4 regions of the Nonomuraea mangrovi genome follow, and region 3 is predicted to be linked to each of the others. Evidence: predicted binding sites of a transcription regulator. Region 3 holds the regulator's gene; each other region holds the start of a gene.
The links. The regulator LexA, encoded in region 3, represses DNA repair genes until DNA is damaged. The targets are predictions, from matches to a motif close to TCGAACANNTGTTCGA.

Region 1: a site for LexA is predicted at 2,730-2,745, ahead of ACFSKW_RS40945 (SAV_6107 family HEPN domain-containing protein). Genes of this name have one in related genera too.
Region 2: a site for LexA is predicted at 1,956-1,971, ahead of recA (recombinase RecA). Genes of this name have one in related genera too.
Region 4: a site for LexA is predicted at 1,731-1,746, ahead of ruvC (crossover junction endodeoxyribonuclease RuvC). Genes of this name have one in related genera too.

What each region holds. Positions count from the first base shown of each region.
Region 1 is NZ_JBHUFV010000061.1:427,741-435,371, forward strand. Features, by position in the region: gene ACFSKW_RS40935 (MBL fold metallo-hydrolase) at 95-910, opposite strand; gene ACFSKW_RS40940 (MerR family transcriptional regulator) at 962-1,345, shown strand; gene ACFSKW_RS40945 (SAV_6107 family HEPN domain-containing protein) at 2,022-2,468, opposite strand; gene ACFSKW_RS40950 (ferredoxin) at 2,918-3,121, opposite strand; gene ACFSKW_RS40955 (cytochrome P450) at 3,118-4,281, opposite strand; gene ACFSKW_RS40960 (TetR/AcrR family transcriptional regulator) at 4,362-4,988, shown strand; gene ACFSKW_RS40965 (L,D-transpeptidase family protein) at 5,377-6,192, opposite strand; gene ACFSKW_RS40970 (YbaK/EbsC family protein) at 6,290-6,769, shown strand; gene ACFSKW_RS40975 (GNAT family N-acetyltransferase) at 6,766-7,311, shown strand; gene metF (methylenetetrahydrofolate reductase [NAD(P)H]) at 7,348-7,631, opposite strand, start outside.
Region 2 is NZ_JBHUFV010000079.1:173,246-180,876, forward strand. Features, by position in the region: gene ACFSKW_RS47100 (AAA family ATPase) at 1-16, shown strand, start outside; gene ACFSKW_RS47105 (DMT family transporter) at 1-314, opposite strand, end outside; gene ACFSKW_RS47110 (DMT family transporter) at 327-668, opposite strand; gene ACFSKW_RS47115 (MarR family winged helix-turn-helix transcriptional regulator) at 757-1,182, shown strand; partial or broken gene ACFSKW_RS47120 (transposase family protein) at 1,198-1,494, shown strand; gene ACFSKW_RS47125 (hypothetical protein) at 1,564-1,833, opposite strand; gene recA (recombinase RecA) at 2,082-3,179, shown strand; gene ACFSKW_RS47135 (hypothetical protein) at 4,321-4,656, opposite strand; gene recX (recombination regulator RecX) at 4,699-6,528, shown strand; gene rny (ribonuclease Y) at 7,183-7,631, shown strand, end outside.
Region 3 is NZ_JBHUFV010000033.1:89,015-96,645, reverse strand. Features, by position in the region: gene ACFSKW_RS18955 (diacylglycerol/lipid kinase family protein) at 1-317, opposite strand, end outside; gene ACFSKW_RS18950 (LysM peptidoglycan-binding domain-containing protein) at 480-785, opposite strand; gene ACFSKW_RS18945 (hypothetical protein) at 1,708-1,983, shown strand; gene lexA (transcriptional repressor LexA) at 2,011-2,718, shown strand; gene ACFSKW_RS18935 (MalY/PatB family protein) at 2,979-4,109, shown strand; gene ACFSKW_RS18930 (S41 family peptidase) at 4,666-7,631, opposite strand, start outside.
Region 4 is NZ_JBHUFV010000016.1:56,099-63,729, forward strand. Features, by position in the region: gene ruvB (Holliday junction branch migration DNA helicase RuvB) at 1-516, opposite strand, end outside; gene ruvA (Holliday junction branch migration protein RuvA) at 566-1,186, opposite strand; gene ruvC (crossover junction endodeoxyribonuclease RuvC) at 1,183-1,710, opposite strand; gene ACFSKW_RS10375 (GNAT family N-acetyltransferase) at 1,927-3,075, opposite strand; gene ACFSKW_RS10380 (YebC/PmpR family DNA-binding transcriptional regulator) at 3,119-3,871, opposite strand; gene pdxT (pyridoxal 5'-phosphate synthase glutaminase subunit PdxT) at 3,875-4,399, opposite strand; gene ACFSKW_RS10390 (endonuclease/exonuclease/phosphatase family protein) at 4,516-5,241, opposite strand; gene ACFSKW_RS10395 (hypothetical protein) at 5,275-5,397, opposite strand; gene ACFSKW_RS10400 (MarR family winged helix-turn-helix transcriptional regulator) at 5,411-5,839, opposite strand; gene ACFSKW_RS10405 (alkaline phosphatase D family protein) at 5,991-7,631, opposite strand, start outside.

The DNA of each region.
Region 1 (7,631 bases), on a different contig from region 3:
GGTCTTCTGTGGCGGCGAGTCTCCTGCGGCGGGTCTCCTGCGGCTGCGGGTCTCCTGCGGCTGCCGGGCGAGGAGTTCGCCTCCGAACGCAAGGTCAGGCGGATCCGCTGAGGCGGGCGAACTCCCACGGGTCGTGCGCGGAGAACACCCGCACCTCGTCGGAATGGTCACGCACCAGCTCGCGCAGCCGCTCCTGGTTGGCCACCCGCAGTTCGGCGTCCACCTGCGAGTCCAGCTGCACGAAGTCGAACAGCGGGTGCGACGCGGGGTCGGCCGGGTCGATCTCCTTGTGGTAGAAGTACGCGTCGCCCGCGTGCAGGAACCATCCGTCCCCGTTCCTGACGGCGACGGCCGCGTGTCCTGCCGTGTGCCCGCCCAGCGGCACCAGGAGGAAGTCCTGCGAGAGTCCGCGCAACGGCTGGGCCCCGGCGAAGCCGAACCACTCCTCCCCCGCGTCCGCGCCGTACAGCTGCCAGTTGGGCCCGTGCCACCAGTGGGCGGGACGGTAGCGGCGGCTCGGTCCCTCTGCCATCGCCGCCGCGTGCTCGGCCTCCATGACGTGCACGCTGGCTTCGGGGAAGTCGGGCAGCCCTCCCGCGTGGTCGACGTCGAGGTGGGTCAGCACGATGTGGCGCACGTCGGCGGGGTCGTGGCCGAGGTCGGCCAGCCGGCGCAGCGCGGTCTCGGCCCTGTCGAGCCTGGGGGTGACCAGCTCGACCCACTCGGGATCGAGGACCTGGCCAGGCTGTTCGACCGAGTCGACCCCGAGGCCGGTCTCGACCAGGACGAGGCCATGGGCATCGGTCTCGACCAGCAGCGCGTGGCTGACGGCGGGGGCCGGTTCGAGTCCTTCGTAGGTGGGGTCGACGGTGCGCATGGAGGCCAGGTTCAGATGGTGAACTTTCGTCATGCCCCCTACACTGCGACTTGAAGCGCGGTTCAAGTCAAGGGGGCGTCACGGATGCTGCTCGACATCGGCGAGGTGGCCCAGCGGTCGGGTCTCGCGGCCTCCGCGCTGCGGTTCTACGAGCGCAAGGGACTGATCAGCGCGACCGGGCGTAACGGGATCAGGCGGACGTACGAGCCGGAGACGCTCAGCCGGCTGGCGCTGATCGCCTGTGCGAGGAGCGCGGGGTTCACGTTGACGGAGATCGGCCGGCTGCTGCACGCCAAGCCGTCCGACGACGCGCTGCGCGAGCGGATGGCGGAGAAGGCGAGCGAGCTGGACGACCGCATCGCCCAGCTCACCAGGATGCGCGACAGCCTGCGCCACGCGGCCTCCTGCACGCACGACCCGCTCATCGCGTGCCCGGAGTTCAAGCAGGTGGTACGGGGAACCGGCTGAGCCGACCGGCGGGTGCCTGAGCGGCTGCGGCGCCGACCCGTCGCCCGCGCCGTACAGCCGAGCCGACGCCGGACACCACCCACCGAGCCGGGCCGCGAGCCCGCCCTGACCGTGGAGGCCGGCACGACCAGCGGCGCCTGGCCGCGAGCCCCCAGGAGCCACCGTCCACGATCGTGGGCCCGTCGGCGACCACGGCGGCCAGGCATAGGGGTCGCGGTCGATCCCGCCCGCAGGCCGCCCCGCATCAGGGAACGCCAGCCGATGTCAGCGCCCGACGACCTGTCGCCGCAGCAATCACATCCAGCCGCTCATCTTGCGCCGGCCGACAGCCCGGCGGCCGGATGCAAGGGTTGCGGTCGATTCCACCCACGGGCCACCCCGCATCCGGGAACGCCGTTCGTCGGCCCGGCGGCCTACGCCCGGGCGGCGGTCGCCCTGGTGCTGAACGTTTCTCGGCCCCGGCATCCGTTCTGGCGGAAGACACCGGGGGTTCGGCCAGGCGACGCGAGGAACAACGCGACGCGAGGAACGGAGTGAGGAGAAGGGGGAGTCCGGCTCGCGGAGGGATCGAGCCGGACGGCCTGCCGGGCGGGCGCTTCGTCCTCCCACCGACGAGAACGAGACGACCGGCCGTGAACCTGGGCCAGGGGAAAAGGGGAGACGGGGAGACGGGCCCTCAGCCCGCCAGGGGAACGTTGACGGGAAGGGCGGGCTGCCCGGGGACGCCGAGGATCTCCTCGACCGTGGCGACGAACGTCTCCGCCTCGGCCAGGAGCTCGTCGGCGTCGGCCATGGTCACGCCGCGCACCATGCCGGCCTCCGCGGCGGCACGCTTGGCGGCGCTGATCGAGAAGTAGGCCGCCCACTCGGCGAGCCTGGGCTCGGCCTCGGGCAGCAGCTCCCACGCGCTGCGCAGCCTGCGCCTGCGGCCCTCCATCGGGCGCGGACGCGCGGCCAGGATGGCCGCCGCCGCGCGCAGGGCGGCGAGGTGTGCGGCGACGTAGCGGGTGGCGGGGGTGCGGGCCGTCACGGCGTCGGCCAGGCAGGTGCGTGAGTCGGTGAGATGCGCCCTGACTGCGGGCGACAGGCGGGGCCCGTGCGTGTCGCTGAGCCTTGTCGTCATGCCAGCCTCCTTTGAGGGGTCTTGGCGGCCCCGGCGTTTCCGCCGGTGAAGCCAACACTTGCAGACCCCACCGACATTTCCGCCGGGCGGCCGGACGAGGAGCTTCCCCTCTCCCCGTCCGGCCAGCGCGCGCCCACTCGTCTCCGCCGACGACGAGGACGCGCCCTTCGCCCGTGGAACCCGACCGCGGGCCCCGCATGGGGGTAGCGGGAACCCGCGACCAGGCTCTTCGACGTGAGCCGCGAGCCTCACGTCACTCCGTCGAACATAATTTCGATGACCATGAATGTCAACCGAATCGCGAACACAGGTTCGATCAATCGGCTTGACCTGCGAAGGCGGCGACGGAGAGCGCGAGGCATGACAAGGGCACGGCCGTCCGCGAGGGAACGTCACCCCAGGGCGTGTCGCCCGACGGCCCGACGACGCGGGTCACGTCGTCGGGGAGGTCAGCGTGCCTCGTCCGCGCGGGTGATGGCGCCGGACGGGCAGAGCGTGAGCGCGCGGGCGACCGCGGCCTCGGCCTCTGGTGGCACCTCGGCGACCTTCAACACGACCAGGCCCTCGTCCTCGTCCTGGTCGAACACCAGCGGCGCGGTCAGCACGCACATGCCGGCGCCGATGCACACGCCCCTGTCGGCGTTGATCCTCACCAGGCCACCTCCAGGGAGTGGACGCCGTAGATGCTCATGTCCGTGCGCATCGGCACCTCGTCGGCGGGGACCGCCAACCGGAGCGAAGGGAAGCGCTTGAGCAGGGCGGGGTAGGCGACCCGCATCTCGATCCTGGCCAGTTGCTGTCCGAGACACTGGTGGATGCCGTGACCGAAGGTCAGGTGGCCGCTCGCGGGCCGCCGTACGTCCAGGACGGCGGGGTCGGGGTAGCGCGCGGTGTCGCGGTTCGCGGCGGGGATGGACAGCGCGACGCAGTCCCCCGCCTTGATCAGCGTGCCCGCGACGACGACGTCCTCCATGGCGGTCCTCGTCGGGCCGAAGTGGATGATCGACAGGTAGCGGAGCAGTTCCTCCACCGCGTTGTCGATCACGGAGGCGTCGTCGCGGACGATCGCGAGCTGGTCGGGGTTCTGGAGCAGCGCGAACGTGCCGAGCCCGAGCATGTTGGCGGTCGTCTCGTGCCCCGCCACCAGCAGCAGGAAGCCCATGCCGGCGATCTCGTCGTCGTTCAGCTCTCCACTGGCGACGAGTCCGGTGAGCATGTCGTTCTCCGGCTCGGCACGCTTGCGCGCGATGAGGGTGTAGAAGTACTTGATCAGGTCGCTGACCGCGGCCGCCAGTTCCTCGGGGGAGCTCTCCAGCCGGAGCAACCGCGACGAGTCGCGCTGGAACTGCTCCCTGTCCTCGTACGGCACGCCGAGCAGCTCGCAGATGACCAGCGAGGGGATCGGCAGCGCGAAGGAGCGCACCAGGTCGGCGGGCGGACCCTGGCGTTCCATCTCGTCGAGGCAGTCCGCGGCGATCTCCTCGATGCGGGCCCTGAGCAGGTTCATCCTGCGTACGGTGAACTGCCCGGTGAGGAGCCTGCGGTAGTGCGTGTGTTCGGGCGCGTCCATCCGAAGGAAGAACCCCGCCGGCACGTCGCTCTCCGGCAGCCTGCGCGACATGAGGAGCGGATGCAGCCGCCGGGGGTCGGTGCTGAAGCGGGGATCGGCCAGCATCGCGCGGCCGGCCGCGTGTCCGGTCACGAGCCAGCCCTCGTGCCCGTCCGCGAACGTCAGCGGCCGCACCGGCGCGGGGTCGCCGAACAGCTCGTCGGGCGGGTCGAACGTGCGCTGCCGGGTCATCGGGTAGGTCATTCCGCACTCCTTCGTGAGATCGACACCTCCAGAAAACATCATCGAATGCAAAAATTCAATCAGTGCAGTACATTAGTTCCATGACGGACGAGGCAGGGCTTAGAGCGCGCAAAAAGGCCAAGACCCGGCGCGCTCTCGTCGAGGGCGCGATGCGGCTGTTCGCCGAGAAGGGGTTCGAGCAGACCACGCTCGCCGAGATCGCCGCCTCGGCCGAGGTGTCGACGCGCACGTTCTTCAGCTACTTCGCCTCCAAGGAGGAGGTCGTCTTCTTCGACGCCGACGAGCGTCTCGGCAGGACCCTCGCCATGGTCGGCCACAGGCAGGAGGGCGAGTCGGTCGCGCAACTGCTGCTGCGGGTGGTCGAAGCGGGCGCGACCTGGGAGGACGAGTTCGCCTCCCGGCTGGCGGCCGAGCGCTTCCGGCTGGTGATGACGGTGCCCGCGCTCCAGGCGAGGGCGCTCCACCTGCTGTTCGACAGCCAGCGGCGGGTTGCCGAGGCGCTGTGCGCGGCCTATCCGGACGAGCTCGACCCCGTGTCGGCCGCGGCGGCCGTGGGGGCGATGGTCGGCGCGGCCAAGCTGGCCGCCGTCATGAGCCTGGCGAAGGGCGAGCCGTACGCGGAGGCGTGGACGGCGGTGCGCAGGGCCGCCCAGGTCGTGGCCGGCGGGCTCGACGCGCTCGGCCGCCCGGCGAGAGCGACCGCATGACCCGCCCTTCGCGTCCCAGCTCTTCACGCTCTGGGAAGGACGCCCTTGACGACCATCCAGATCCGGCAGCCGCACGACCGGGCCTGCGGCGAGGTCCGCACGACGGAGATCCCCCGCGGGGCAGTTCCTCATCGAGGCCGCCTCCGTGCTCACATGGGACGTCAGGGAGAGCCCGGAGGGCATCCTGGAGGTCCTGGTGAGGCCCGCCGTCGCCAGGGTGCTCAGGATCGCCTGGCGGCTCCCCTGCGTGGACGTGACGGCCTACTGGAGCCATGACAGCAACGAGCACAGCGACGGCGGGAACCGGGAGCCTGGAGGGCGCGCGCCCCGGGAGGACGCGCGCCCCGCGCAGAAGCGGACGCGGACGCCGGACCGGCGTGCCGTACGGCTAGCGCTTGAAGCGGCCGCGGACGTGCACGGGCACGCCCTTGCCGAGCATCCCCGGCAGCACCTCGGCCACGTTCATCGGCAGTCGCACGCAGCCGTGGGAGGCCGGGTACAGCGGAACCGACAGCGCCCCGTGGAAGGCGATGCCGCCGTTGAAGAAGATCGGGTTGTAGAGCTGGCCCAGGTACGACTTGTGCCAGCCCGACGCCCGCCACGTCGTCCTGAAGTCGCCCGCCGGCGTGCTCGCCGACCCGCAGAAGCGCTGCGACTTGCCCTGCCACACGGCCGTCTCGCAGTACGGCACGCCGCTGCCCGACGAGGTGTGGGAGATCAGCTTCACCTGGTCGTCGACGTAGTAGACCATGATCTGCTTGGCCAGGTTGACCTCGACCCTGGTGGGCTTGCCGTTCTTGACCAGGATCTGCGGCGACCTCGGGTTCTCCAGCGCGGCCCATGTGCGCTTGCCGATGGTGCTGGTCGGCCTGATCCCGTTGACCTTCTGGAACGCCCACACGGCGGCGAGGGTGGTGCCTCCGTACCTGCCGTCGGGCTTGCCCGGCATGTAGCTGAGCTGCTTGAGCCGCTTCTGCAGCCACACGACCGCAGCGCCCTTCGAGCCGAGCTTCAGCGTCTTGTCAGGCGCGGTGACGACCTTCTCCACCTGCGCGACCGCGCCCGCCGCGGTGACGGGCGAGTCGATGCGCGCGACCGCGGCGGCGGGCCGCGTCTCCTGCGGGACAGCCGAGCCGCACGCTGAGAGAACGACGGTGCCCACCGTCAAGAGAGCAGCCAGGCCGAGCTGGCGTCGAGCTCCCATGCATCCATCCCCTCAAATGATTAACAATCGAATCAAAGGACCCTAGCGCACCACCATGTACCGGCAATTCTTGGGTCAATCTGTTTAGAGTGGGCGCATGCCCGAAAAGTTCTTGCACCCGAACGCTGTTCGCGTGGCATCGGCCCTGCGTGAGCTGGGCGCCACCGGGGAGATCGTGGTCCTGCCGGAATCGGCGCCCACGGCCACCGCGGCGGCCGGCCAGCTGGGTTGCGAGGTCGGCGCCATCGCCAACAGCCTGATCTTCGACGCCGACGGCGCGCCCCTGCTCGTCCTGACCAGCGGCGCGCACCGCGTGGACGTCGAGCTGATCGCCCGCACGGCGGGGGTTCAGCGGGTGCGCAGGGCCGCTCCCGAGTTCGTCCGCGAGGCGACAGGGCAGCCCATCGGCGGTGTCGCGCCCGTCGGGCATCCCGCCCCCATCCGCACGTTCGTCGACACGTGGCTGGACAAGCACCACGAGGTGTGGGCCGCGGGCGGGCACCCGCACACCGTCTTCCCCACGACGTTCGACGAACTCCTGCGCATCACCGACGGCACGGCGGTCGAGGTCGAGTGATCGAGATCCGCGGTACGGGACCTGCGGAGTTCACCGAGCGGCTCGACACGGTGATGGGCATCTACACGGCCGCCATGAACCCGCCGGCGGACCAGATCGCGGGCCGGCGGGCGATCATGCGGGGGCACGGCGCCAACCCCGCCTTCCGCTGCCTGTTCGCCGCGCCGCCCGACGGCAGGGCCGTCGCCTTCGCCTACGGCTTCCACGGCCAGGCAGGACAGTGGTGGCACGACGTCGTCTACCGCGCGCTGCGTGAGAGATCGGGCGTCGCGGTGGCCGACGCGTGGCTCGGCGACTCGCTGGAACTGGCCGAGATCCACGTCCACCCCGACTACCAGGGCAAGGGCATCGGCAGGGCGCTCGTCCACGCCCTGTGCGAGGGGCGGCCCGAGCGCTCGGCCGTCCTGTCGACGCACGACCAGCCGACCGCCGCCAGGCATCTCTACCGGGCGCTCGGCTTCACCGACCTGCTCACCCGGTTCGTCTTCCCCGGGGGCCACGAGCACTACGCCATCGCGGGCACGCCCCTGCCCCTCCCCTGACCGGCTACGGGGAGCCGGGCCCTGCGGCAGGCCCGGTCAGGCGGACAGGGCGGCGGGCTGGATCAGCTGGAAGACCTCACGCGTCGCGCTCGACCTGTTGAAGGTGATGAAGTGGATGCCGGGCGCGCCCTCGTCGAGCAGCCGCTGGCACAACTCTGCCCCGTGGTCGATGCCCAGCCGCCTGACCGCGGCGGGGTCGTCGGCCACGGCCTCGAAGCGGGCGGCGACATCCGGCGGGAACGGCGCGCCCGACAGCTGCTCCGACCTGGCGATCGTGCTCATCTTCGTGACGGGCATGATGCACGGGATGATCGGGGTGT
Region 2 (7,631 bases), on a different contig from region 3:
CCTGCGGCGAGCTTGAGCAGGACGACGCCGCCGATGATCGCGGCGAAGGAGACCAGCTTGGGCGCGGTGATCTTCTCCTTGTAGACGAGGGCGCCGAGGACGACGGTGCCGATCGAGCCGACGCCGGTCCAGATGGTGTAGCCGACGCCGACGTCGAGGGTTCTGAGCGCGAGGCTGAGGGTGAAGATCCCGCCCGCGGCGGCCAGCAGGGTGAAGACCGACGGCCACAGGCGGGTGAAGCCCTGGGTGGCGTTGGTGCCGAGCGCGAAGCCGATCTCGAAGACGATCGCGATGGAAAGGTGGATCCAGGCCATGGTGGTGACTCCTCAGACGGTGGGCGTGGTGGGGGAGAGGCGGTCGGCCAGCTTGAGGCCGAGGACGCCGCCGATGATCAGGACGAACGCCAGGGCCTTGCCGGGCGTCATCGCCTCCTCGAAGATCAGGGTGCCGAGCACGACCGTGCCCACGGAGCCGATGCCGGTCCACACGGTGTAGCCCACGCCGACGTCCAGCGTCCTGAGCGCCAGGCTGAGGAAGAAGATCCCGCCTGCCGCCGCGGCGATGGTCAGCAAGGAGGGGCCGAGCACGGTGAAGCCTTCCGTGGCGTTGGTGCCGAGGGCGAAGACCACCTCGAACACGGCGGCGACGAGCAAGTAGATCCATGCCATGGGGGACTGAACTCCTTCATTAATTGCTTGTACATGCATATTCTGTGCATACATATAGAGTGGGTGTCAACACGCGAAGGAGGAACAGATGGCGACGCTCGACGACGACATGTGGGTCGGGGTGGTACGGCTGCACGCCAGGGTGGAGTACGAGCTGTCCACCGCGCTGCAGCGGCACGGTCTCGGCCTTTCGGAGTACAGGGCGCTCTGTCATCTGTCCACGGCCGTGGGCGGCGAACTGCGCATGCAGGAGCTCGCCGACCTGCTCGGGCTCAACCAGAGCTCGGTCACCCGCCTGGTCGGACGGCTGGAGGCCTCCGGCCTGACCCGTCGCGACCTGTGCGCCAACGACCGCCGAGGCGTCTACACCGTGATCACCGACGCGGGCAGGGAGCGCAAGGAGGGGGCGGGCGCCACCTACGACGAGACGCTCACGGCCTCTCTCGACCGGGCCGCCGCCGACGGCCTGGAGTCCACCGTGGCGGGCCTGCGGGCGGCTTTCGTCGGCCGGTAGGCGGTCTCGCCCGGGTCGCCCGCCGGCCGCGGACACCGTATCGCGGTGATCACGCCAGGAAGGAGGCATCCCCTCGCGCTCAGCCTGACCGGCGGCAACCGCAACGACGTCACCCAGCTCATGCCGCTGCTACGGGGCATTGCGCCCGTTCGCTCCGGCCTGGGCGTGCATCGGTGGGTGATCGAGCAGACGCTCTCGCTGCTGCACTGGTTCCGTCGCCTGCGCATCCGCTGGGAGATACAAGACGACATCCACGAGGCTTTCATGACCCTTGCCGCGGCGATCATCTGCTGGCGCCGCCTCGTCCGCTGATCTTCCTGCCAGGGAACGCGAGGTGGTGCAGGAGCCGGCCGCAGACCAGATCATTTTTGTTAGGGGCTCTCAGGTGGCTTCGGCCAGCGAGGTGTGAAGCGCCTCCGCCGTACCGGCGAGATCGTCGGCGTGCCCCTGGCCGCCCGGGGACCACAGGAAGACCCACGCGGTCGCCGACGGAGTGGCGAAGATGATGGTCTGGCGGCCCGTACGCGGGTGCCACACCCACAGCACGGGGTCGTCGCCACCGACCATCCGCCCGACGAGCCCGCAGTCGGGGAGCAACGCCGCGAGCGCCTCCAGGTGGGCGCGCCGCTGCCCGGTGTACGTGCTCGTCACGTCGCCGCCTCTCGACCTTTTTCCCAGGATCTCCCCAGGTCAGCGCCATGGCAACAGGCCCGGCGTATTGTCTGGGAATGTCGGTCGGGGCCGGTGTGACTGTTGGCGTGTTCGAGGCGCGATCGAACAGCCGTTCGGCTACCATGAGAAGCGCCGGACCGCGGCTTCCTCGGGTCGGCGGAAAATTGTCGGTCCCACCGCGTAGCTTTCACTCGACCGACCAGACCACGACCCTCCGGGGAGTTCCCATGGCTATCAACGACCGCGAGAAGGCCCTTGAGACTGCCCTCGCACAGATCGAGCGGCAGTTCGGCAAGGGCTCCGTCATGCGCCTCGGCGATGACGCCAGGGCTCCCATCGAGGTGACCCCGACCGGTTCGATCGCGCTCGACGTGGCGCTCGGCATCGGCGGCTTCCCCAGGGGCCGCATCGTCGAGGTCTACGGTCCCGAGTCCAGCGGTAAGACCACGGTGGCGCTGCACGCGGTGGCCAACGCGCAGCGGGCCGGCGGCATCGCGGCGTTCATCGACGCCGAGCACGCCCTCGACCCCGAGTACGCCAAGAAGCTCGGTGTCGACACCGACGCCCTGCTCGTCTCCCAGCCCGACACGGGTGAGCAGGCGCTCGAGATCGCCGACATGCTGATCCGCTCGGGTGCCGTCGACATCATCGTCATCGACTCGGTCGCGGCCCTGGTGCCCAAGGCCGAAATCGAGGGCGAGATGGGCGACAGCCACGTCGGTCTCCAGGCCCGCCTGATGTCCCAGGCGCTGCGCAAGGTCGCGGGCGCGCTCAACAGCACCGGCACCACCGCCATCTTCATCAACCAGCTCCGCGAGAAGATCGGCGTCATGTTCGGCTCGCCCGAGACCACGACCGGCGGTAAGGCGCTGAAGTTCTACGCCTCGGTCCGCCTCGACATCCGCCGCATCGAGACGCTGAAGGACGGCACGGAGGCGGTCGGCAACCGCACCCGCGTCAAGGTCGTCAAGAACAAGATGGCGCCGCCCTTCCGCGTCGCCGACTTCGACATCCTGTACGGCGTGGGCATCTCCCGCGAGGGCGGTCTCATCGACATGGGCGTGGAGCACGGCTTCGTTCGCAAGTCGGGCGCCTGGTACACCTACGAGGGCGACCAGCTCGGCCAGGGCAAGGAGAACGCGCGCAACTTCCTGCGCAACCACCCTGACGTGGCCAACGAGATCGAGAAGAAGATCAAGGAGAAGCTGGGCGTGGGCCCGCGGGTCGACGCCCCCGCCGAGGCCGCCGCTCCCGCCGCCCCTCCGGCCCCCGCCACCACGGGCCGCGGTTCCAAGGCCTCCACGCCCAAGCCTGGTGACGTCTGATCCGGTTTGAGTCATGAGCATGTCGTCGGACCCTGACCAGAAGCCGCCCGGTTCCACCCCGGAGCCGCTTCCGCCTCACCCCCCTGCCCGCCGACGGGCAGGCCAGGGTCCCGACAGCTCCGGCCCCGAGGCCGCGCGCGGCTCCCTCGGGGACTCTCCGCCCCACCCCGCGGGCGGCGAGTCTCTCGACAACGACACTGCCATCGCACAGGCCGGCGACGGCTCATCCGGGATGGGCCGGACCAGCGACGACGGCGTCGCCAGGGACGCTTTCGGCCAGAACGGCCCCGGCGGCTGGGGCGCCGCCGACCAGGCATCGAACGGATGGGGTGCTGACGACCAGGCCCCTGACGGCTGGGGCACGCGGGGCTCCGGCGTGTGGGCCGCGCGTGAGTCCGACCCCTGGGGCGTGCGCGATCCTGACGGCTGGGGCCCGGGCCACAGTCGGCGGCCCGACGGCTGGGGCCCGAATCCTGGGGCGTGGAGCCCGAGGTCCCGGGATGCGAACGACTCCAGTCCGAGCGCCTCGGGCACCAGCGGCTCCGGCGTGAACACCTGGGGCCCGGGCGGTCCCGGTTCGGGCGCTTGGGACAGGGGCGACTCGGCCCCCTGGGACGTGACCGGCTCTGGTCCGGGCGCCTGGGACACGGGGAGCTCAGGCTCGAACGCCTGGGACACGAGCGGATCCCGTCCGAACACATGGGATGCGGACGGCTCCGGTCCGAACACGTGGGACTCGGGCGGGTCCGGCCCGAACGCCTGGGATGCGGGCGGCTCCAGCCCGAACGCTTGGAGCGAGATCCCCGACGGCTTCGCCGATCTCGCCGCGCCCCGCTCCACCCGATCACGTGGCACCACAAGTCAGGAGCCGGAGCACGGCCCCGCGTGGCCGTTTGCCGGAACCGGCCCAGCGTGGTCGCCCCCCAGCAAGGCTGACCCGCCCGCCGACCCCCTTGCAACCAGCCAGGACCGGTCCCAGGACGAGGCGCCGGAGCAGGCCGCCTCGCCCGCCCCGAGCGGGAGGGCCGACACCACGCAGTCGGGCAGAGAAGAGGGCGACCTCCCTCAGGAGAACGTTGGGTCTGCGCAGGGTGTCGACCTCGTGCAGGGCGCTGCGGAGGCCCTGTCGTCAATGGAAGCGTCACCCCGAACGGCGGACAGGACCCGTGGAGACGGCACCATTTCGGCCGACCACAACCAGGTTCCCGGCTCTGACCGGGATACTGGCTCTGACCACGGCACGGACGCCGATCGCGACACTGACCGCGACGTCGATGCCGACGTTGGCCGCGTCATCGACGCTGGCTCTGACCGCGGCACGGAGGCCGACCGCGACACTAAGGGCGACCTCGACGCTGACGCCGGCCGCGGCGCTGACCGCGAGGCCGACGCTGGCCGCGGCACCGACGCAGGCTCCCACCGCGATCAGGACCTGAGCCGCGGCCAGGACCTGAGCCGCGACCAGGGAACTGATCATGATCCTGGGCTTCGCGTTCAGTCCACGGGTCGATCTCGGAGGATGCAGATCGGGCCGCCCGCCGACGAGGCCGACCACCCGGGGGCGGCGCACGACTGGGGTGCGTGGCCGGACGTCGCGCAGCGGGGGCCGCGTCCGAAACGTCGACCCCGTTCACGATCGTCGTCGGGTGAGTGGGCCGTTCCCGATGGAGGGCTTGGCTCGGGCGATGACGGCGGCCGCTCCTACGAGTGGCTGGACTCGGGTGACGACGGTGGCCGGCCGTACGGCGGGTTGGAGTCGGGAGACGACGGCGACTTCCTGGACAGAGGGCTCGGCTCGGGAGACGACGGCTCGTCGGGGCGTCGCCGGACGTCGCGCTCCCGCAAGAGTTCGCGTCGCAACCGGGACGACGGCTGGCCTGATGCCGATGCGGGGACCCGATCCGTTCGAGGGCGGACCGCCTCCGGGGGAGACGGCTCCTCTGCCGCGGGGGGTGTGTCTTCATCCGGCGCTTGGGGCGCTGGGCGGGCTGGGCGCTCCCATGGACGTGACAGCTTCGACTCCGTGGGTGAGCCGCCCGCGTGGGCCAGGGGCGAGGGCGGCTCGTCCGACTCGACGCCTGATGGCGCATGGCCTGAGCCGACTCCCTACAACGGCCGTTCTACCGGCTCCGGGGCGTCTGACTCCCGGAAGGCATCCGGCTTCCGGAAGGTTGGCGGATCCCAGACCGGGGCGTCCGAGGGATGGCCAGATGCCGTCCCTCGACGTCGAAACGCCGGAGAAGCACGTCAGGACGCCTCTCTCGAGGAGCGGATCGGTGCGAGCCAGCCGGAAGTCTCCCGTGATGAACGGGATGGTGCAGGGCAGGCGGAGGTCTCCCGCGACGAGCGGGTCGGGGCGTCGCGTCCACAGGTCTCCCGTGGCGAACGGGGTGGTGCGGGCCAGCCGGAGGTCTCTCGTGACGAGCGGGGTGGCGCGTCGCGTTCGGAGGTCTCCGGTGACGAACGGGCTGGTGATCGGCGCCAGGACATCTCCCGCGACCGGCACGCGGAAGAGGAGCACCAGAGCGTCTCTTCCGACCCGCGGACTGGCGGATGGCAGGAGGGCGGATTCCCGGCCGGAGCGTCCGGTGAGGGAAACGACGGTTACTCCGGCGCCGGCCGGCGGGGCGGCTCTGCGAGGGGCGGCTGGCCGGGTGGCGGCGCGGGCGGCCTGTTCGGCGAGACCTCAGGACGCGGCCCCGATGAGTCGGAAGACGGTCCTGATGAGGGGCGACGCGGGGGCCGGGGAAGGCGGCGTGCCGGTGGGGCGCGGCGAGGGACGGGGAGAGCGCGTTCGGCCGGATGGGCGGATGGGCCGCAAGAAGGTTCCGTGGCGGGCTCCGGTCCCGAGGCGGACCCGGAGTCGGTCGCGCGTGCCATCTGCCTGAGGTTGCTCACGATGGCGCCGAAGACGAGGGCGCAGCTCGCCGAGGCGATGCGGAAGCGCGATGTGCCGAGGGAGGCGGCGGACGCCGTACTGGATCGGTTCACCGAGCTGGGGCTGATCAACGACGAGGCGTTCGCCGAGGCGTGGGTGGACTCGCGGCATCACGGGCGCGGGCTCGCGCGGCGGGCGCTGGCGGCGGAGCTACGGCACAGGGGCGTGGACAGCGACACGGTCAACGAGGCCGTCGAACGCGTCGACACCGACCAGGAGGCCGAGACGGCGCGCAGGCTCGTGGAACGCAAGCTCGCCTCGACCCGTGGCCTGGATCCGCAGGCCCGTACCCGGCGGCTGGCCGGGATGCTGGCGAGGAAGGGATACGGGGCCGGAGTGGCCTACCGGGTGGTCCGCGAGGCGCTGGAGAACGAGGGCGTCGCCGTCGAGGACGACTTCCCCGAGGCATGACCGTCGCATGGCCGGGGCGGGAAGGTTCGCGGACGTCCGCGTGGCCGTGGGTTTGCCCCCGGATGGGGCGGTGCGCGGGCTCGGGCGGGCCGGAGGGCGGGCGGGCGGAGGGTTCCACCTGATCCGCCTGGGGTCCGCGCGGGCCGGTGAAGAAGGTCGTCGGATGTCCGAAACGATCGGGGTGGGTGATGGCCGATTCGGCGTGTGCGCAGGGGGTATTCGGGTCGCTGCGGCGGTCGGGTCATGGGTCGGTAAGAGCTGCTGAGATCTGGGTAGCTCAAGTGCGTCAGATGCGGATTAGCTGGGTAAATGACGGCATGTCGGCCATTCCAGGCAAGATCGTGCGGTATGTGCTCGATTCGGTGGTAGGACACGCTTGACAACACGTCTTTGCTTGCCCGTTACCTCTTCGACGCATAACCTCGACGGCAGTGAGGAGTTACTCCGCGCAGTGCGGATTGCCATACCGGTGAACTACGGACGAGCGAGCTCGATTGACCATGAACGACACGGTGGCGGCTGTCCAGGTCGGCGCCCGGTCCGCTTTGGCTTGATATTTGTCCTGGTGGAGACACCGATGGGGCGATCCGTGCCGTGCACGTGACCCCTCCTGAGGCGTTTGGAAATTTGTGACGCGAGGAGGGCGGGGCGCACATGGAGACGCCTGTCGTGGTGTTGGCGGTTGCGGTGCTGCTGCTGGCATGCGTGATGATCGTCGCGTTTGTCATACTTCTGCGCCGCACTGCCGCCCTGGCGCCGCCCAAGGTGTCCAAACCGTCGCCTGACGCGCTGGCCGAGGTGCACGCGGAGTTGGAGGAAGCGCGCCGCGAAGCCGTGGAGATCAGGGACAAGGCCCAGTCCGACGCCGTTGAGATTTTGCGCAGGTCCGAGGTGGCGGCCGAGTCGGCCGCGCAGATGCGGCAGGAGGTCGAGGAGGAGAGCCGCATCCTGAAGTCCGAGCTGAAGGAGCTGCGGGCCGACCTGGAGCGGAGAGAGAACCGCCTGGGCGAGCGGGAGCAGCGGCTCGACGAGGAGACGCGCAGACAGGTCGAGCGCGGTAGGAAGCTGGCCGAGACCGAGACCGAGCTGGCCGACCGGCGTGA
Region 3 (7,631 bases):
CGGGCGGCTCTCGGGGGGTCGAGCGGCAGACCGGCCGCGCGCGCCAGGTCGTTGCCCGTGCCCATCGGCACCAGCCCGACCGGCCTGCTTTCCAGTTCCCCGCGGTCGGCGAGCGCCGCCACCAGCGCGTGCAGGGTGCCGTCGCCGCCCATGACCACGGGTACGCGGTCGGAATGCTCCCCCAGCACCCTGCCGAGATCCTCGGGATCCTCACAGATCCGCACATCGGCCCCGGCCTCCAGGGCCGCCACCGCGGCGCGGCGGATGTCGTCGTCGGCCCCGCCTGCCTTCGAGTTACGGATCACGAGCAGCTTCACGGTTCCTCCTTCGGAGAACCGCTCACCTGCCCTCCCGTGCCGGGGCGACACACCTGGCGAGGGCAGGCCGTTGCCGAGCGCGTGCCGTGGAGCGGACGTCGTCTCTCAGGAAGAAGGGGCGCCGACTCTCGGCCGGCGGCCGACGCATACCCCAGGTGCCGGTCAGGGCGCGCGGTCGGGCAGGTAGAGCCGACCGCCGGGGCGGATGAGTGAGCTGTTCAGCCCGTTGAGCCGCATGATCTCTCCCGCCACCGCGGAGGGGTCGTCGCCCGGAGAGACCGCGGCCGCGATGGTCCACAGCGTGTCGCCCTTCTCGACGACCACCCAGGGCAGCCCCTCGCGCCCCGTCCCGGTCATCTCCTGCGCGATGGCCCAACTGGTGGCCTTGGCGCCGAGCACGAAGCCTCCCAGGGACAATACGGCGAACAACCCCACGAGCACGACCCTCCCCCGTCTGGTCAGCCTCATGGGAGGGTGCTGGATCTGCTCTCCACCCGGCTCCGGCCCTGCCGGGACCACCCTGAGCCCACCCCGGCCCGACCTCGGCCTGGTCTCGCGCGCTCTACGCTTCCTCGCTTTCCCCCGATTCGCCGCGGTGCGCACCTTCGGGGCTCGGTCGACCGCCATCGGCCTGGGCCGATCCGCGACGGCCTCACTCAGGGGCAACGCCGCCCGCGCGATCTGAGGCACCGTGGCCGACCGCGCCTCGTGGGACCGGGCCGCCGCCGATCCCACCTCCCGCGTCCGCTCCGTGGGCGACCCCACCTCCTGGGGCCGGTTCCCGCCCGGCAACGCGTTCTGCCCTTGTGTCGCGCCCGTCTGGAGACCGCCGCCCCTTCGTCGCCAGGCCGGCCTGCCCAGCGACGTACCGCGCAGCCCGCCTCGCTTGCCCCGTCGACCGCTCTGGCGCCCCTCCCGCCCTCCACGCGTACCTTCGCCGCGTCCTGTCCGCCCTGATCGATCGCCTGTCGCGATCGCCCGGCCCCGCATGCCGTCCATCTCCGCCCCCGGCTCTCTCGTCCCGCCTTCAGGACCGCTCGTGCCCTCCCGCGCGTCCGAGTCCTGCACCCCCTGGTCGCGGACGACCCGCAACCGCCCGCCACCTGCCGCGCGTGGCCCCGTGGACCGTCCGCCCGATGCCCCTCGTGACCCGGCAGACCGCCCACCCCCGGCCTCGCGCGGCCCCGCGGGCCGTCCGCCGACCTGCTTGCCCTTGGCGCCGCCGTCGGCGGCCAGGGCCTCCCGTCCGTCCGCCCCCGCGGACGCTTCCCCTGCGCCGCGCCCCTTCGCCGTGCGAGGCGCCGCGCCGCGCCCTGCCGTACCACGAGGTGGGGGGACCAGGCGGAGTCGGCCTCCAGGAGCGGGAGGACGCACGCGCTCCTCTCTCGTGATGTCCGCGATCAAGGTGAGTTGTTCGTCTTGGCTGGTCGAATCTGTCGTTGTGGTCGCTCGCACTGATGACCTCCCGCCACCGTCGACCCAAGGAAAAGGTCAAATAAAGATCAGCGAATCGAACACGGTGTCGATCGAACTCCCGTACGATGTTGTACACCACGTCACCGACGATTTCGAGGAAGACTCGAACAATTGTTTGAAGTTGATCTTCATCGGCGGTACGGTCGCTGTGTGCGACATGAAGACCACGGACCGGAAGGTGGGCCGGTGAGGCATGCCGCCGGGCGAGGAGGAGAGCATGAGCGAGCCGAATGACGGCAATGGCGTCAGCGACCTTGCGGTCCGCCGTCGTGACTCACTGGGCCTGACACCCAGGCAACGCAAGATCCTTGAGGTGATTCGCGACTCGGTGCAGCAGCGCGGCTACCCGCCGTCCATGCGCGAGATCGGCGAGGCCGTGCAGCTGACCAGCACTTCCAGTGTGTCGCACCAGCTGACCGCGTTGCAGCGCAAGGGCTACCTGCGGCGTGACCCGCACCGCCCCCGCGCCCTTGAGGTCAGGCTCCCCGGCGAGCCGGTGCTGTGGGTGGACCCCGACGGTGGCGAGGACGAGTCGCCGGTCAGCAGGCCGACGGCCGCCTACGTGCCTCTGGTCGGCCGCATCGCCGCCGGTGGTCCGATCCTGGCCGAGGAGAGCGTCGAGGACGTCTTCGCGCTGCCCAAGCAGCTCGTCGGTGAGGGCACTCTCTTCCTCCTCCAGGTCGCCGGTGACTCGATGATCGAGGCCGCGATCGCCGACGGCGACTGGGTGGTCGTACGGCAGCAGCCGGTGGCCGAGAGCGGCGACATCGTGGCAGCCATGATCGACGGCGAGGCGACGGTGAAGACGTTCAAGCGCAAGGACGGCCACATCTGGCTGGTCCCGCACAACGCCAACTACGACCCGATCCCGGGCGACGAGGCCAGCGTGCTCGGCAAGGTCGTGGCGGTCCTCCGCCGCCTCTAGCCGTGTCTCGCCGCTCGATCGGCCCTCACCTTTCCCGAGGGTCGATCGAGTCGGCGTACCCCGAGCTGGGTCTTCATGGCGCACGTGTTCCAGTGCCGCATCAGGCAACGTCCGACCTTACTGTGAGGTGACACAGCCGAACCGGCATGGTGGGCCATGCCGCAGAACGTGTTCCGGTACCGAGCTCTCGGCCACCACGGCGGTTCGCCCGTCGACTCCTCCCAGCGGGCAGATCAGCTCGCAATCCGTATCCATCGGGCATGTCGCACATTCTGGGTGACACTGATCGGGTGGACGATACCTTCCCCCGGCCCACCAAAGACGGCCTGAAATGGGCGAACGCGGGTCCTGACGTCATCGCCTGCTGGATCGCCGACATGGACTTCCCCACCGCGCCCGCGATCGTCGAGGCACTCCAGCGACGCGCCCGCGGCGACCTGGGCTATCCCGCCTGGGCGGCCGACCCGCAGGCGGGCCCGCTGGCCGAGGCGTTCACCGAACGCATGCTCGTCCGGTACGGCTGGGCCGCCGACCCGTCAGCCGTCCGCGCCTTCTCCGACCTCAACCAGGCGCTCCAGGTCGTGCTCCACATCGCCACAGATCCTGGTGACACGGTCGCGATGCACGCCCCGGCCTACCCTCCGTTCCTCGGCACACTCGAGGAGATGGGCCGCGTGCTGCGCACCGACCTGTCGGACCTGGCTGATTGCCGCGCGCTCGTCCTGGTCAACCCGCACAACCCGACGGGCAGGGTCTTCACGAGATCCGAGCTGGCCGCCTTGGCCGAGCAGGTCGAACGGCACGACCTGCTAGTCGTCTCCGACGAGGTCCACGCCGACCTGGTCTATTCCCCCGCCGAACACATCCCGTTCGCCTCGATCCTGCCCGAACGCACGATCACCCTCACGTCCGCGACCAAAGCCTTCAACCTCGGCGGCGTCCGCTGCGCGCTGGCCCACCTCGGCCCGCCGCGGATCCGCGAGACACTCCGCTCCCATCCCTCCTTCCTGTACGGCGGCGCGAACGTGTTCGGCGTCGAGGCCACGGTGGCCGCGTGGAAGCACGCCGACGGGTGGCTGAGCGACACCATGACCGTCCTGGACCGCAACCGGCAGCTGATCGCCTCACGGGTGCCCGGGTACGTGGCGCCCGACGCGACGTATCTGGCGTGGCTGGACGTGGGCCGTCCGGGGATGGCCGAGGTGCTCGAGCGAGAGGCGCGCATCCTGGTGAGCGACGGCGCCACCTTCGGGCCCGGTGGGGAGAGGTTCGTCAGGGTCAACTTCGCGACCTCGGCCGAGATCCTCACCGAGGTCCTGGACCGCCTGACTCGCGTGTGCGCGATCCCGGCGGCGACGTCACCTCGGCCCGAACCGCTCACCGGCCGCTGACGACCCCTGCGCACGGCGGGGGGCCTGCGCCCAGGTCGGCCTGACGCTGTCAACGAGACCGCCCCATCCCAACCTGAAACGGCAGGACGGCCTCCGCTCAGGTCGGCCTGACGCTGTCAACGACACTGCCCCATCCCCGCTGGAAGGGGCGGGGCTGCCAGGTCGCCCCCGGAAACGTTCGGTTGGACTTCCCCGCCCAGCCGGGAAGGCAGGCGGGCTCGACCGCGCCGGCACAGCGCGGGTGCGCACCAAGCACCAACGCGGATGCGCAGAGGCACCTGCCCCCGATGTTCGCCGAGGCCTCCACAGGACGACACTGCCGGCGGCAGGCCGTTCCGGTCTGCACAGGCGCGGACGGACGTGGCACCAGGTGTGGGCCTTCCCCGGGTCCTTCGCCCGTGACCGCCTCTCGTGACCCCGACGGTGTGCGGGGCACGAGAGGCGGGCGGGTGGCCGGTGCACAGTGGAGCTAGCGCACCGTAGAGCGGGCGCACCGTAGAGCGAGTGGCCCGTAGAGCTAGTGCACGGTGGAGCTGTGCACAGCGGGGCAGTGCCGCTAGTGGGCGGCGGGGGGAAGGTCGGGCGGGGTGGCGGCGGGGTGGTCGTTGAGGGCCTCCAGCGCCAGTTCCACCGCCTTCTCCAGTTGCGGGTCGCGGCCGGCCACGCGGTCCTGGGGTGTGATCACGACCTCGATGTCAGGGTCGACGCCGTAGTTCTCCACCGTCCATCCCTCGCCGTCGAGCCAGAACGAGTACCGGGGCTGGGTGACGATCGTGCCGTCGACCAGCTGGTACCGGCCGTCGATCCCGATCACTCCGCCCCACGTGCGGGTGCCGACGAGCGGCCCGATGCGGCGGTTCTTGATGCCGGCGCTGACGATGTCACCGTCGGAGCCGGCGAACTCGTCCGTGACGGCGACGATCGGGCCGCGCGGGGAGTCCTCGGGGTAGCGCATCGGCTCGTAGCCTCGCGAGATCGCCCACCCTGACACTCTGCGGGAGAGCTTCTCGAGCACCAGCTCGGAGGTGTGCCCGCCGCTGTTGCCGCGCACGTCCACGATCAGCCCTTCCTGCGGCATCTCGGTGCGCAGGTCGCGGTGGAACTGGGCCCAGCCGCTGGCCACCATGTCGGGCACGTGCAGGTATCCGAGCCGGCCACCGGAGGCCTGCCTGACGTAGCCGCGGCGGCTCTCCACCCAGTCGTGGTAGCGGACCGCGGTCTCGTCGGACAGCGGTGTCACGACCACGCGTCTGGTGTCGCCGCCCGCGGCCGGCCTGATCGTCAGCTCGACGGGCTGTTCCGCCGTACCGGCGAGGAGGGCTTGGGGGCCGCGGACCGGGTCGACGGGCCGGCCGCCGACGCCGACGATCGCGTCGCCCTCGCGGACGGCGACGCCTGGGGCGAGCAGCGGGGAGCGGGCGGCGTGGTCGGATGACTCGCCGGGCAGGATCTTGGCGACCACCCACGAGCCGTCCTGGAGCGCGAGGTCGGCGCCCAGGAGCCCCTGACGCCGCTTGGGGTCGACGGCGGCGCCGTTGGGGCGGGCGTAGGCGTGGGAGGTGGCCAGCTCGCCCTGTACCTCCCACAGTAGGTCGATGAGCTCGGAGTAGGCGCCGATCCGTTCGACCAGCGGCGCGTAGCGGGCCAGGGTGCCGGCCCAGTCGACGCCGTTCATGTCCTCGCGCCAGTAGTGGTCGCGCATGAGGCGTCCCGCCTCGTGGTAGGACTGCCGCCATTCGGCGACGGGGTCGACGGTGACGGTGATCCGGTCGAGGTCGATGGTGATGACCTCGTCGCCCTCGTTCGCCGAGCGGGTCTGCAGGCCGTTCTTGCCGTTGGTGACCAGGCGGGCGCCGTCGCCGCTGACCTCGAAGGCGCGTACCTCCTTGCCGAGTTCGGACTTCGCGCGCTTCTTGAGGTCGTAGCGTTCGAGGACGACCTCCTCGCGGTCGCTTCCGTCGCCGAGTTCGCCGGCCAGGGGGTGGCGCAGCCACAGGAGGGCGTCCTTGGCGGTGCGCAGGTTGGTGTAGCGCCCGGCGGGGACGGGGACGGCCACGACGCGGGCGGGCAGCCCTTCGGCGTCGACCTCGGTGGCGGGCTTGGCGTCCTTCTTGCCCTTGCCGTCGTCGGTGGAGTCGCCGGACTCGGCGCCGTTGAAGCTGCGGCCTTCGAGCGAGGGCGCGAACGGCGAGGGCGTGGTCGCCTGCAGCGGCACCAGGTACGGCTTGGCACCCGCGGGGAACGACAGGTCGAACACGTGCGCGTCGTAGACGGGGTCGAATGTCCTGATCGACAGGAACGCCAGGTGCTTGCCGTCCTTGGTGAACACGGGCGCGTAGTCGCTGAAGCGCTGTGAGGTCACCTCGATGGTGGAGGTGCCGTCGACGCGGCCCATCTTGATCTGGCGCAGCGGCTCGTGGTGCGGGTGCGACCAGGCGAGCCAGGCGGAGTCGGGCGAGAACGTGAGCCCGTTGATGTCGCCGTTGGCGGTCCTGTCGAGCTCTCTGATCGAGCCGGTCGCGACGTCGACGACGAGCAGGCGCCCGTCGTGGGTGGCCAGCGCGACGTGCTTGCCGTCGGGCGCGGCGGCCAGGTCGAGGACCCGTCCGATCTCGCCGGAGGCCAGCGTGCGGATCTCGCCGCCGGCGCGGCCGATCTCGAGCGCGTCTTCGCCTGTCGCGTCGCTGACCCAGACGGCCAGGCCGTCGTCGCCGAGGACGCGCGGCAGTCGTACCCTGACGCCCGGCTCGGCGCGCAGCACGCCCGAGGGGCCGTCGCGGTGGGTCACCCAGTGGGCGCTGCCGCGGATCTCGACGGTGCTCGCCCTGCCGCCGGCGTCGGGCGCGAAGTCGCCGATCCTGCTCGGCGCGGGGCGTCGTGCGCGCGCGGGGCGGGGGCCGCCCAGCCTGAGGTCCAGCCGGTACGGCTCGCCGTCGAGCGAGTCGAGCACCCATAGGTCGCCCGCGTGGCTGTAGATCACCCTGGTGCCGTCGGTGGCGGCGTGCCGGGCGTAGAACTCCTCGTGCCGGGTGTGCCTGCGCAGGTCGGTGCCGTCGGGCAGGGCGGAGTAGAGGTTGCCGACGCCTTCGTGGTCGGCCAGGAAGGCGATCCTGTCGCCGATCCACATGGCCGACCAGTACTGCGCGATGCTGTCGGCGAACAGCCTGGTGAACTCGCCCGATCCCGCTGCGTCGATCCAGATCTTGGCGGCGGTGCCGCCCCTGTAGCGCTTCCACTGCGAGGGCTCGCGCCAGACCGGCGAGACGGTCACCACGCCGCCGTCGGCGTTCGCTTCGGCCTCGCTCACCCATCCATACGGCAGGCGCTCGGCCTGGCCGCCGTCCAGCGGTACGGCGTAGGCCCAGGTCCTGTCGCGCGAGGCCTGACCCGTCGCGCTGATCGCCAGGACCCGGCCGTCAGGCGTCCAGCCGCGTACGCCGGTCGTCGCGCTGCCCCAGTGGGTCAGTCGTTCGCCTTCGGGCCCGTCGATCTCGGCGGCGAACGCTTCGGGCGCGCCCTCAC
Region 4 (7,631 bases), on a different contig from region 3:
GCGCAGCGGGGCGGGCAGCAGGCCCGCCCTGGTCGTCGCCCCCACGAGCGTGAAGGGCGCGATCTCCAGCGGGATCGCGGTCGCCCCTGGCCCCTTGCCGACGATGATGTCGACCCTGAAGTCCTCCATCGCGAGGTAGAGCATCTCCTCGGCGGGGCGGGCCATCCGGTGGATCTCGTCGATGAACAGCACCTCCCCCTCGGTCAGCGTCGACAGGATCGCCGCCAGGTCGCCCGCCCGTTCCAGCGCGGGACCCGAGGTGATCCGCAGCGGGGCGCCGAGCTCGGCTGCGACGATCATGGCGAGGGTGGTCTTGCCCAGCCCGGGCGAGCCGCTCATCAGCACGTGGTCGGGCGGCCTGTCACGTTTGACGGCGCTCTCCAGCACCAGCGACAGCTGTTCGCGCACCCGCGCCTGACCGATGAAGTCGGCCAGCCGTTTCGGCCGCAGCGCCGCCTCGATCTGCAGCTCGTCGCCCTCGGCGTCAGGCGACACCAGGTCGCGCTCGATGCTCACCGCTTCTCCCTATCGCCGTTCGCGCGGTCGCGCCAGGCCCCCGGCCGCCTCATCGGACGCTCAGCGCCCGGAGCGCCGCCTTCAGCAGCGCGGCCACCTGCGGCTGCCTGCCCGCGACGACCTCGGCGTCGGCCTGCGGCTCCACCAGGGCGATCGCCTCGTCGGCGTCTCTGGTGGAGTAGCCGAGTCCGACGAGGCCGGAGTGGACCTGATCGCGCCACAGCGGGACGGCGCCGTGGCCGTTGAGCGCGGCGTTGACCGCCTCCTGCGGGGTGCCGAGCTTGTCCTTCAGCTCCAGCACGATGCGCTGGGCGCCCTTCTGCCCGATGCCGGGGATCCTGGTGAGCGCTTTGAGGTCGGCCGAGGCGACAGCGAGGCGCAGCGAGTTGGGCGTGTGGACGGCGAGCATGGCCAGCGCCAGCTTCGGGCCCACGCCACTGGCCGTCTGGACCAGCTCGAAGACCGTGCGTTCGTCGTCGGTGGCGAAGCCGTACAGGGTGAGTGACTCCTCCCTGACGACGAGGGAGGTGGCCAGCCTGCCGTGCTCGCCGACCCGGAGGGTGGCGAGCGTGCCCGGCGTGCAGTGCACCAGCACGCCCACCCCGCCGACCTCGAGCACGGCCGCGTCGGGCGCGAGCGCCGCCACGACCCCGGAAACCGACGCGATCACAGCGCACGTCCTCTCGATGCCTTGGCCAGCGCCTCGGCCAGTCTGTTCTGGGTGCCGCCCCGCCACACGTGGCAGATGGCCAGGGCGAGCGCGTCGGCCGCGTCGGCGGGTTTGGGCATCTCGGCCAGCCGTAGCAGCCTGGTGACCATGGTGCCGATCTGCTTCTTGTCGGCGGTGCCGCTGCCGGTGATGGCGGCCTTGACCTCCGAGGGCGTGTGGAGGGCCACGGGCAGGCCGCGCCTGGCGGCGCAGAGCACCGCGATGCCGGCCGCCTGCGCGGTGCCCATCACGGTGCGGACGTTGTGCTGGGCGAAGACGCGCTCGACGGCGACCGCGTCGGGGCGGACGTCGTCGAGCCACCGCTCGATGCCGCGCTCGATGTCGACGAGCCTGGCGCCGAGCTCGTCGTCGGCCGAGGTGCGCACGACGCCGACCGCGACGAGCGTCAGCGGCGCGCCGGGGCGGCCCTCGACGGCTCCGAGGCCGCATCTGGTCAGCCCTGGGTCGACGCCCATCACCCGCACGGCCCGCCCTCCGTTCGCTGCCGAACATCTGTTCGGCAGCGAACTCTACCCTGGTTGGGCGGGCGGCGCACGGCGAACACGCGTCGGGGGGGCGGGCGGGACGCCGGTCCAGGCCGGGGGCCGAAGGCGCCGGCGTCGAACAAGCGGATCTCGTCGGCATCCTCGCGCAGCCCGAGTCCGAGCGTGGTGGCGGCGGGAGCGGAGAGGCGGGGAGGATCAGAAGTAGTCGAGCATGTAGGGGGTGCCGGCGAACGCCGCGTCCAGCGCCTCGTCGAACTCCTCGGGGCCGGACAGCAGGCCGCCGAGCCGGAGCGTCGAGGTCGGGATCCCGGCGTACAGCGCCGACAGGCCGTTGACGGTGAAGCGCGGCCCCTCCCCCTCGGTGGCGCCGGCCGTGCCGGAGCCTCCGGAGATCTCCAGCCGCCAGGTGCCGGTGTTGGCAGGCCGCTCCGGATCCTCGACCGTGACCAGGGCGTTCGCCGAGACCACCGAGGGGAAGCCGCGCCTGGCGATCGCGTCGGCCACGTCCACGACGCGGAACATCCACCGCGTCCTCTTGACCTCCTCCTTCCCCCGCTCACGCAGCAGCCACAGGACGGGGTCGTCGGGCGCGACCACCGCCGTGACCTTCGTGGCGACCGAGGAGGAGGTGCCGACCAGCGACCACAGCGCGCGGGCGGTCGCCGCCGAGCCTGCGACGAGATTGTCGACGGCGATGTCGCCGTCGTCCCACGTGTAGGTGACGAAGCCGTCGTCGGCCAGGTACAGGAAGTCGTCCTCGTCGCCGAGGAAGTCGCGCCACGCGGCCTCGTCCCAGCAGATGGGGCCGCTGGCGCGGTTGGCGGCGTGGACCCGGCCGACGATCGCGATCACCTCGGCGGCGTCGCCGGGTCCCATCCTGCGCAGCTTGACCGGTTCGGTGGGGCGGATGGTGCGCAGCGCCTCCGGAGACAGCGTGACGACGTTCTCCGCGCCCGCGTGCTCCCAGCCGAGCGAGCGGTAGATCGGCGTGGTGGCGGGGTAGAGGGCGGAGACCGCGTCCCCGAGTTCGGCGGCTCTGGCGAGGATGGCGCGCATGAGCCGCCTGCCCACGCCGCGCCCGCGGTCCTCGGGGTTGACGACCACGCCCGCGATCCCCGCCATCGGCTGCGGCCTGCCGTGCCACCACTGGGTGAAGCCGGGCAGCCGGCCTGCGGCCGCCAGCCTGGAGCCGTCGAAGACGCCCAGGTAGCGCCCCCGCTCCATGGTGGCCCGCGCCGTCGCACGCCAGGCGTCGACGGTGTCGTCGGGCACCGGTCCGAAAGATCGCTTACGGGTGTCGAGGACGGCGTCGAGGTCGTCCGGCGTCAGGTCACGAATGTCCACAGCAGGTCAACCTACGCACCGCGGGACACGCCTGGCGAACCGTTTAGGCGTCGAGCTTCTCCATGATGTCGTCGCTCACGTCGAAGTTGGCCCAGACGTTCTGCACGTCGTCGCTGTCCTCCAGCGCGTCGATCAGACGGAACACCTTGCGCGCGCCGTCCTCGTCGAGCGGGACGTTCATCGTGGGAAGGAAGCTCGACTCGGCCGAGTCGTAGTCGATGCCCGACTCCTGCAGCGCCTTGCGCACCGGCACCAGGTCACCGGCCTCGGAGACGACCTCGAACGACTCGCCCAGGTCGTTGACCTCCTCGGCACCCGCCTCGAGCACCGCGACGAGCACGTCGTCCTCGGACAGCCCGTTCTTGGGCACGATCACGACGCCCTTGCGGTTGAACATGTACGACACCGAGCCCGGGTCGGCCAGCGAGCCGCCGTTACGGGTCAGCGCGACGCGCACCTCGGAGGCGGCGCGGTTGCGGTTGTCGGTCAGGCACTCGATGAGCACCGCGACACCGCCGGGCGCGTAGCCCTCGTACATGATGGTCTGCCAGTCGGCGCCGCCCGCCTCGAGGCCGCCACCGCGCTTGCGGGCGCGCTCGATGTTGTCGTTGGGCACCGAGTTCTTCTTCGCCTTGAAGATGGCGTCGAAGAGGGTGGGGTTGGCATCCGGGTCAGGGCCACCGGTCCTGGCCGCCACCTCGATGTTCTTGATGAGCTTGGCGAAGAGCTTGCCGCGCTTGGCGTCGAGTGCGGCCTTCTTGTGCTTCGTCGTCGCCCATTTGGAGTGGCCGGACATTACCTAGAGCTCCCTCACCATGTTGACGAAATATTCATGCACGCGTGTGTCCCCGGTCAGCTCCGGGTGGAACGATGTTGCGAGCAGCGGCCCCTGGCGGACCGCGACGATCCTATCCCCAGGGGGAGCGGTCGCCAGCACCTCGACCTCAGAACCCACCGATTCCACCCATGGGGCGCGGATGAAGACGGCGTGCACGGGGGCGCCGGCGAAGGACAGGTCCGACTCGAAGGAGTCGACCTGGCGGCCGAAGGCGTTGCGCCTGACGACCATGTCGATGCCGCCGATCGTCTGCTGCCCGTCGATCCCGTCCTGGATCCGGTCGGCCAGCATGATCATGCCCGCGCACGAGCCGTAGGCGGGCATGCCCTCCTTGACGCGCAGCCGCAACGGCTCGAGCATCTCGAAGATCTCGGCGAGCTTCCACATCGTGGTGGACTCCCCGCCGGGGATGACCAGCCCGTCGACGGTCTCGAGCTCGGCGGGCCTGCGCACGGCCATGGCCTTCGCGCCCGCCTCCTCCAGCATGTGGACGTGCTCGCGCACGTCTCCCTGGAGTGCGAGTACACCGATTGTGGGCACGGTCGTCCTTCCTTCGTGGTCCGGGTTCCCCTGATTCAACACCAGAGCGGTCCGTGCTCTTCCTACAGGGCCACCCTGACCGCCATCGGCAGATGGTCGGAGCCCCCGGTCTCCGCGCCGACCCAGCACCGCAGCACCCGGCCCTTCGGCGCGAAGAGATAGTCGATCTTGCGCTTCTTCACGTAGGTCCACCGCATGCGCGGATCGCACTCGTCGTAGAAGCCGTAGGCGGCGACCCTGCCGGGCGTGAGGTTCAGGTCGCCGCCGAAGACACTGGTGTGGCCCGCCTTCGGCGCGGCCGCCATCAGCTGCCTGACCTGCCTGTGCCGGTACGGCGCGCCGCGTTGCGCGTCGTCGTTGGCCATGCCGGACGACAGGTGGGTGCCGCAGGCCCGCACCTTGACGGCCGCAATCGTCGCGCACAGCGCGGCGCGCCTGGCGAACCAGGGCGGGGAGGTCAGCGGCACGGTCTCGAAGTCGGCCGCGTGGTCGGCGACCGCCACCGTGACGCTCTGCGCGCCCCTCGGGCGGCCGTTCCTGTCGGGGTGGCACTCGTACGGCCTGCCCTCCGCCGTCGTCAGACCCCATGACCTGACGGTCCAGCTCCGTCCTGTCCGCCATTCGAGCCACTGCTCGAGCGTGCCCGTGGCGCCGGTGCAGAATTCCTGCAGGAAGATCACGTCAGGATCGCCGAGAAGGCGGTCGCTGATGTGCCAGGCCAGTTCCTGCGGGCTCCTGCGGTACAGCTCGCAGGCCGCGTTGGTGCCCGTGCAGACGTTCCAGGTCATCACCGTGATGATGGCTTGATCCAACATGAACCGCTATGCAACCACTTCCTGGAAGGTGTGGTCCATGTCCACGCGGGCCAGGGGGCGCAGGTGGTGCCTCCTGGCGTACAGGACGGCGATGCCGGCCAGGCAGCACACCGCCCCCAGCGTGTACATGATTCTCCTTCTGTTACTGTCGCCGCCCCAGCTTGTCGAGGGCGGGCAGGGCCGCGGTGAGGGCGGCCCGCTCCTCGGGGGTGAGCTGGGCCAGCTCGCGGGCGATGAACTCGGCCCTGGCCCTGCGTACGGCACGCAGCCTGGCGCGCCCCTCCTCGGTGAGCTCGACCGTCCTGACGCGGGCGTCGGCCGGGTCGATGCCCCTGGCGACCAGACCGGGATCCTCCAGGCGGTTGATCTGGACGGTCATGGTGGGGAGCTGGACGGCGTGCTCCTCGGCCAGCTCGGTCATCCGGCGGGGGCCGTTCTCGAGCGAGCCGAGGACGGAGTACTGCTGGCTGGTGATGGGCTGGCCCGCGACGGCTCGCCGGACCAGCAGCACCAGGTGACGGAGGGTGGCGGCGAGTCGCGTCGCGAGGAGGTCGGGGTCGTCGGACGTCATACTGAGGCAGATTAAATTAGTCTGACTAAGTATTCAACGGAAGTAAGGGCGACGCCCCCTGCGGGGACGCCGCCCAGGCGCCGAGAATTCCGGACACCGGGACCCGGGGGCCGCCGGCGGCGGCCGGGGATCGGGTGTTCGGAGGGTTCGGCTAGGGGCGCTCGGTCTCCAGGCGCACCGTGTCCTCGACGGTCATCTCGGGCACCGCTCTGATCGACGGGTCGAGCGGACGCAGGTACGTCTGCTGCACCCCTGGCACGCGGTCCTCCACCACGAACGTCGCCCTGGTGTACACCTGCGACCCGGGCGTCTGCACCTGCGGCACCACGCGGAAGTCGGCGGTCATCAGGTCCCGCTCGATCTTCGTCAGCACGTAGCCGCGCTGGTTGTTGTAGAACTTCAGGTGCGGGTTGATCTTGAGGAACGGGTGTGTGGCGGGGTTGGAGTCGGCCCCGTTCCCACCGGTGCTGATCGACGTGGCGACCAGCTCGGCGCCCACGGACGGCCCGGTCGGGTCGTCGTAGTCGAGCTTCAGGTCGCTGGCCCAGTGCGCGTGCACGTCTCCGGTCAGCACGACGGGGTTGCGCACCTTCGCGTCGATCCAGCCCTGGGTGATGCGCCGGCGGGAGGCCACGTAGCCGTCCCACGCGTCCATGCTGGTGACCTTCGCGGGCCCGGCGTTGTTGTCGCGCTGGGCGAAGAAGACCTGCTGCCCGATGATGTCCCACTGCGCCTGCGAGTGGTGGAAGCCGTCGAGCAGCCACTCCTCCTGCGCCGCGCCGGTGATCGAACGCGCGGGGTCCACCGCCGCGGGGCAGTCCCTGTAGCCGTCGCCGCAGCCCTGGTCGTCCCGGTACTGACGGGTGTCGAGCATGTGGAAGGTGGCCATGCGCCCCCAGCGGATCCGCCGGTAGAGCTGCATGTCGATGCCGCTGGGGATGGAGCTGCGGCGCAGCGGCATGTTCTCGTAGTACGCGCGGAAGGCGGCCTCGCGGCGCTGCAGGAAGTTCGGCTGCGGCACCTCGGGCTTCTCCGGCACCTCGTCGGCCCAGTTGTTGTCGACCTCGTGGTCGTCCCACACCACCAGCCACGGCGCGGCGGCGTGCGCGGCCTGCAGGTCGGGGTCGGCCTTGTACTGCGCGTGGCGCTGCCGGTAGTTGGCGAGGGTCTCGGTCTCGGGACCCTCATGGTCGCGGACGTTGCCGCCGGGGATGGTGTAGGTGTTCTTGGTGTACTCGTACTGGTAGTCGCCCAGGTGCAGGACCAGGTCCGGGTGCTCCTCGGCCAGGCGGCGGTAGCTGGTGAAGAACCCGTGCTCGTACTGCGCGCAGGAGACGAACGCCATGGACAGCGCTCCGCCGTACGCCAGGGGGTGCGGGGCGGTGAGGGCGCGGCCGACGGGCGAGACGTACGGGCCCACCCTGAAGCGGTACCAGTACTCCCTGCCGGAGGGCAGGTGGTCGACCTCGACGTGGACGCTGTGGCCCCATTCGGGGGCGGCCGTCGCGACACCGGCGCGGACGACGCGGCGGCAGCGCTCGTCGGCGTAGACCTGCCACAGGACGAGGAAGGGCCGCTGCGGCATGCCGCCCATGCCGTCCTCGGCGAGCGGCTGCTGGGCCAGGCGGGTCCAGATGACGAACCCGTCGTGGTCGGGGTCGCCCGAGGCGACGCCCAGCGTGAACGGGTCGGTCTTGAGGCCGCGCGAGGCGAGGGTCGCGGCGCTCTCCGCGGCGGGGTCGGCGGCGGGGCCCGGGTCGGCGGAGGCGGTGGCGGGGAGCGCGGCGGTGGC